Regions from separate parts of the Roseomonas sp. TF40 genome, predicted to be linked through region 1. Evidence: riboswitches for the same ligand, from Rfam matches in the RefSeq annotation. Region 1 holds a riboswitch; the other holds the start of a gene.
The links. A riboswitch is a leader RNA that binds a small molecule or an ion and turns the genes downstream of it on or off. The one in region 1 is predicted to bind glycine.
Positions count from the first base shown of each region.

Region 2: it holds a riboswitch for glycine, as region 1 does, so the genes downstream of both, AC2D9U_RS22235 (D-amino acid dehydrogenase) here and gcvT (glycine cleavage system aminomethyltransferase GcvT) in region 1, are expected to answer to the same signal.

Region 1 covers NZ_JBXVVR010000002.1:786,014-789,225, forward strand. The annotation lists gene gcvP (aminomethyl-transferring glycine dehydrogenase) at 1-608, opposite strand, end outside; gene gcvH (glycine cleavage system protein GcvH) at 605-982, opposite strand; gene gcvT (glycine cleavage system aminomethyltransferase GcvT) at 995-2,107, opposite strand; glycine riboswitch at 2,163-2,279, opposite strand; glycine riboswitch at 2,282-2,386, opposite strand; gene AC2D9U_RS09755 (hypothetical protein) at 2,452-3,006, opposite strand; gene ispH (4-hydroxy-3-methylbut-2-enyl diphosphate reductase) at 3,142-3,212, shown strand, end outside.
Region 2 covers NZ_JBXVVR010000010.1:81,139-84,350, reverse strand. The annotation lists gene AC2D9U_RS22235 (D-amino acid dehydrogenase) at 1-1,230, opposite strand, end outside; glycine riboswitch at 1,367-1,466, opposite strand; gene panC (pantoate--beta-alanine ligase) at 1,504-2,358, opposite strand; gene AC2D9U_RS22225 (tripartite tricarboxylate transporter substrate-binding protein) at 2,366-3,212, opposite strand, start outside.

The DNA of each region.
Region 1 (3,212 bases):
GCGACAACGACTTCGATGCCCAGCGGCTCGGCCCGCGCCACCACCACCGCGCGGGTCTGCGGGTGCAGGTCCGATGCGAGCAGCAGCGTGTCCGACTTCCCGCGCGTCGCGGCATGGGCGAGCGTCACGGCTTCCGCCGCCGCCGTCGCCTCATCGAGCAGCGAGGCATTGGCCACCGGCAGGCCGGTGAGGTCCGTGACCAGCGTCTGGAAGTTCAGCAGGGCCTCGAGGCGCCCCTGCGCGAGTTCCGCCTGATAGGGCGTATAGGCCGTGTACCAGCCGGGATTCTCGAGGATGTTGCGCAGGATCACCGGCGGCGTCAGCGTGCCGTGATAGCCCATGCCGATCAGCGACTTGATGTCGGCGCGGTTCTTCGCGGCGAGGCCGCGCAGCTCCGCGATCACCTCGGCCTCCGTCACCGCGGGCGGCAGCGGCAGGGCCTGCGCGCTGCGGATGGCGGCGGGCACGGTGCGCGCGGTCAGCGCATCGAGGCTCTCGGCGCCGACCACCTTCAGCATCGCCGCGATCTCGGCTTCCGAAGGCCCGATATGGCGGCGCGCGAATTCGCCCTTGTCCTCGAGCGCCGTCAGTTCACGCAGCGCGCTCATGCCAGCGTCTCCACGAAGGCCGCGTAGTCGGATTCGCTCATCAGCGCGGCAACGGCGGCGGGATCGACGCCCTCCATCTTGAAGAACCAGCCCTCGCCGGTCGGGGCCGAGTTGATCAGCGACGGATCATCGGCCAGCGCGCCGTTCACCGCGGAGATCTTCCCCGCCACCGGCGCATAGACGTCGGAGGCCGCTTTCACGCTCTCGACCACGGCGCAGGCCTCGGCCTCCGCCACCTCGCGGCCCACTTCCGGCAGGTCGACGAAGACCACGTCGCCCAGCGCGTTCTGCGCATGGTCGGTGATGCCGATGGTGGCGGTGCCGCCCTCGAGGCGCACCCATTCATGGTCCTTGGTGAAGCGCAGTTCGGCCATCGGGGTCACTCCTCAGCGGGCGTAGCGGTGGGGGATGAAGGGAAGCGGGGCGACACGGCCCGGCAGGGCCTTGCCGCGCACCATCAGTGACAAAACGGTGCCATCGGCGGCGCTGCTGCGCGCGACATAGCCCATGGCGACGGGTGCATTGGCGGAGGGGCCGAAGCCGCCGGAGGTGATCTCCCCCACCGCGGCGCCATCGACCTCGATCGGCGTATGCCCGCGCGCCGGCTGGCGCCCCTCGGGCTGGATGCCCACGCGCAGCCGCTTCGGGCCGTTGTCGAGTTCGCTGCGCACGCGCTCGGCGCCGCGGAAATCCCAGGCCATGCGGCGCCGCTTGCCGATGGTCCACACCAGGTTCGCCTCGACCGGGCTCGTGCCCTCATCGAGGTCATTGCCGTAGAGGCACAGCCCCGCCTCCAGCCGCAGCGAATCGCGCGCGCCGAGCCCTGCCGGCAGCACGCCCGGCAGGGCGAGCAGCGCCTTGGCCAGCATCTCGGCCTGCTCGGCGGGCACGGAGATCTCCACGCCATCCTCGCCCGTGTAGCCGCTGCGCGAGACGAGGGCCGGCACGCCGGCGATGTCGAACTCACCCACCCCCATGAAGCTCAGCGCGGCGATGCCCGGCGCCAGCGTGGCGATGGCCGGCACCGCGCCCGGGCCCTGGAGGGCGATCAGCGCGCGGTCGGGCAGCGGTCGCAGCGTGACCCCGGCGGGCAGCACGGATTCGATGGCGGGGATGTCCAGGTGCTTGCGGGAGGCGTTGAGCACCAGGAACAGCCGGTCGCCCATGTTGGCGACCATGAAATCGTCCAGGATGCCGCCCGATTCGGTCATCAGCAGCCCGTAGCGCTGCCGCCCGGGCTTGAGCGCCTGCACATCGGCCGGCGTCAGCGCCTCGAGCGCCGCGGCCGCGCCCGTGCCGACCAGCTCGGCTTGGCCCATATGGGAGACGTCGAACAGCCCGGCCGCGGCGCGGGTGTGCAGGTGCTCGGCCATGATGCCGGGCGCGTATTGCACCGGCATTGCATAGCCCGCGAAGGGCACCATGCGGGCGCCCAGGCTGCGATGCAGCGCGGCAAGCGGGGTTTCGAGCAGGTGCTCGTCGCTGACAGGTCCGGCCACGGTGCCCCCAAAGGCTCGCCCACGCCACAATGGCGCGGGACGTCTCCGTGGCCCCCCTCTGTCCCGGAACCTGAGAGATTCAGCGGCCGAAACGCGGCGGAACCGTGGTTCCTGCGCTGGCGCCTTTCTCCTTCGGTGCCACGCCCCGTTCGGGGTGCGGGCTTTCCAGAGGTCCCTCTCCGCGCGGCCCTTCTGCCTGAGCGTTTCCGGGGGCCGGTTGCGCCTTCGGCGGCGGATGCATCCCCGAGGGGACCACCCGCTCTCTCCCGCGCGGTGTCAGCGGGACCCGGGATATGACCCAGCCCCCCGCGCCGCGCAACCGTGGCAGGGTTGGAAAATCCCCTTCAGCGCGGCCCGCGCGCCCGATTATGCGCCAATTGCTCGGGCGTGAGCTGGAAAGAGATGCGGATGGCGTAGTCCACCGCCCGCACGCCCTCGCCCAGCGGCACGTTCACCCGCGCCGTTGCGCCGGGGCCGACGAGTCGCGGCACGTTGGTGGGGAAGGTCAGGCGCGTGGTGAAGGCCTGCCGGTCGAGCAGCGTGGTGTCCCCCACATCGCTCAGCGCGACGAACCAGGGCAGCTCCGCGGCGCGGCTCTCCGCGGCGGGGCCGCGCTCGGCCTCGAAGCGGGGGGTGATGCGCACGGAGAGCGCGGTGCGGTCCCGGCCCGTATAGTCGCAGGTGGCGTCGAAGCCGGTGAGCCGCGCATCCAGCACCATTGCCGTCAGGTCCCGCACGCCGCCCGTGCGGAAGACGGTCATGTCCGCGCCATCGGCCAGGATGGCGATTCGCGGGCAGGGCGCCTGGGTGGAGCCCAGCGGGCCGGAGGGCGCCGAGGAACAGGCGCCCAGCGCCAGCACTGCGCCGAGAATGGCCATGTGGCGTTGCGGGATCGTCATGGCGCCCACCTGTCCCCTTTGAAGCTGCGGCCCTGGCCGGTAGGATGGCCCCAGGGCCACCCTATCCGTGGTCTATCGCATTGCCACAGGCGCAGGGCCACCCCTGGGCGCCGACCAGAGAACCGGATCGCTTCCATGACCGCCGCGCCTGCCGACAAACCCCGGCTTACCGTGCTGCTCGCCGGCCCGCGCGGCTTCTGCGCCGG
Region 2 (3,212 bases), on a different contig from region 1:
CACCGCATCGGCCGTTGCGGCGGAGAGCGTCCAGCCCAGATGCCCGTGGCCGGTGTTGTAGAACACCCGCGGGCTGCGTCCGCGCGCCACGCGCGGCATCATGTCCGGCATCATCGGCCGCAGGCCTGCCCAGGGCACCGCGTGGCGCGTGCTCATGCCCGGGAAATGCGCGCGGCACCAGGCGACGAGCGGGGCGATGCGCTCGGCGCGGATGTCGCGGTTGTAGCCGTTGAACTCGGCCGTGCCCGCCACGCGGAACCGCCGCGCGCCGAGCCGGCTGGTGACGATCTTCGCCTTGTCGTCGAGCAGGCTGACCCAGGGCGCGGCGGCCTGGTCGGCCGGGTCGTCGAGCTGCACGGTGATGGAGTAGCCCTTCACCGGATAGACATTGATCCGGTCGCCCAGCGCCTCGCCCAGCCGGCGGGACATCACCCCCCCGCAGACCACGACCTTGTCGAAGCGGTGCGTCTCACGCGGGTGCGGCGCGCCATCGGCCGTCGGCTCGGTCGAGCGGCACACCACCGCGACGCCCTGCGCGCCCGCATCGGCGGCGAGCACCTCCGTTGAATAGCGCATCGTCACGCCGTGCCGCGCGCAGGCCAGCGCGAGCCCGTTGGTGAATTTGTGGATGTCGCCGGTGAAGTCGGATGGCGTGTAGAAGCCGCCATAGATGTCGCCCTGCAGCGCCGGCTCAATCGAGCGGATCTCGGCGGGCGTGACCGCGCGGCGCTCGAGCCCGCCCTTGGCGAGCAGCGCCGTGACGCGCGCGGCCGCGTCGAACTCCGCCTTGGTCGCGTAGAAATGCAGGATGCCGCGATCCTCGGCGTCGAAGTCGATGCCCTCTTCCTCGGCCATGCGGCGCAGATGCTGGCGCGCCTCGATCGCCAGGCGCGCGGTGGTGATCGTGTTCTCCTCGTGGCGCGGGATCGCGGCGACGAACTCCGCCATCCAGGAGAGCTTGTGCCAGGAGGGCTTCGGGCTCACCAGCAGGGGGGCACCGGGCGAGACCATCCACTTCAGGCCCTTCAGCACGGTGGACCAGCTGTTCCAGACCTCGGCATTCGAGGCCGAGAGCTGTCCGCCATTGGCGAAGGACGTCTCCATCGCCGCATAGGGGTGGCGGTCGAAGACCGTCACCGCATGGCCGCGGCGGGCCAGGTTGTAGGCGGTTGTGATGCCGGTGATGCCGGCGCCGATCACGGCGACCGAATCGCGTTCAGAACGGGACATGCGCATTCTCCTCCCGCGCGCCCCGCGCGGGTTCGAATGCCCCCTCTGTCATTGGCCTGAGAGCATCATCGTGCCCCCTCGCGGGGCAGCGACTTACACCGTCGGCGGGAGCGGCTGCTCCACTTTCCAGAGTTCCAGTTTCAGCGCGGTACGTGAGCCTGAGAGTTTCCGGGGCGGTTGCTCCTTCGGCGCCACACCGGCCGCGATGCCGATGCGGACTCTCCCGCAAAATCTTCATGCCGACGATGCGGCATGCACGTCAAGCGGATTGCGTCATGCCATCGTGTCCGACAGAGCGATGTTGTCGAGAAGACGCACCGTGCCGAGCCGTGCGGCCGCGAGCAGCCGCATCGGTGTGGCCGGCATCATCGCCTCCAGCGGGCGCAGCGTCTCGGCCGCGACCAGCGCGAGATAGTCGGGCGCGAAGCCGGCATGACGCAGCGCGGCTTCCTCCTCGGCCAGCACGGCGCGCACCGTTCCGCCCGCGCCGATCCGCGCCGCGGCGCGGCGCAGCGCGGCATGAAGCTGTGGCGCGGTCGCACGCTCGGCAGGCGCGAGGAAACGGTTGCGCGAGGAGAGCGCGAGGCCGTCCGGTTCGCGCATCGTCGGCACGGACAGAATGCGGATCGGGATGTCGAGGTCGCGCGCGGCGCGACGCACGACCTGCAATTGCTGCCAGTCCTTCTCGCCGAAGGCGGCGACATCGGCGCCCGTCTGCAGGAAGAGCTTGGTGCAGACCGTGGCGACGCCGGCGAAATGGCCCGGCCGCGCCGCGCCCTCGAAGCCTTCGGAGACGCCGCGCACCTCGACGGAGGTGGCGTTGCCCGCCGGGTACATCGCCTCGACCGTCGGCAGCCAGGCCAGGTCACAACCCGCGCCCCGCAGCTTCGCGAGGTCGCCCGCCTCGTCGCGCGGATAGCGCGCGAGATCCTCATTCGGTCCGAACTGCGTCGGGTTCACGAAGATCGAGGCAATGACGACATCGGCCGCCGCGCGCGCCGCGGCGATCAGCGACAGATGGCCCTCATGCAGCGCGCCCATCGTCGGCACCAGCGCCACGCGCGCCCCATCGGCGCGCCATCGGGCCAGTGCCGCGCGCAACGCCGGGATCGCGCGATGGATCAGCATCGCCGCGTCATTCCGGCCGGATGCCGGTGCGCCGGACGAAGGCGCCCCAGGTCGCCGTCTCCGCCGCCAGCAGGCGCGCCAGCGAGTCCGCGCTGCCTGCCATCGGCTCCGCGCCGATCCGCGCGAAACGCTCGGCGATCGCCGCATCGTCGAGCAGCCGGGTCAGCAGCGCCGATAGCGGGGCGCGCGCCGGCTCCGGCAGGGCGCGCGGCGCGACCATGGCGAACCAGGGGTCCACGGCAAAGCCGGCCACCCCGGCCTCGGCCATCGTCGGCAAGTCCGGGAAGGCGGCGATGCGGCGGGAGGTGGTGACGGCCAGCGCGACGAGCCGGCCGGAGGCGATGTGCGGACCGGCGGAGGTGACGCTGTCGAACATCATGTCCACGCGCCCGGCGACGAGGTCCGTCACCGCCGGTCCCGAACCGCGATAGGGCACATGCTCCAGCGCGAGGCCGGCGAGATCGGCGAAAAGCGCGCCGGCCAGGTGGATGGAGGTGCCGCTGCCGGCGGAGGCGTAGGTCAGCGCGCCCGGCCGCCGGCGGGCCTCGGCGACAAGGTCGCCGACACTGCGCCAGGGCCGTGCCGCGGGAACAACCAGGACGTTCGGCACCACGGCGACCGGTCCGACCGGGACGAAGTCGGCCTCCGCATAGGGCAGGCGCGGATAGAGCGCCGCGTTCACGGCATGGGCGATCGAGACCATCAGCAGCGTATGGCCGTCATTGGCCTGGGCCGCCAGCCCGGTGCCGGTCGTGCCGCCGGCGCCGGGGCGGTTCTCCACCACCACCGGCTGGCCCAGCGCCTCGGCCATCGGGGTGGCGAGCAGGCGCGCCATGGCGTCGATCGCCCCGCCC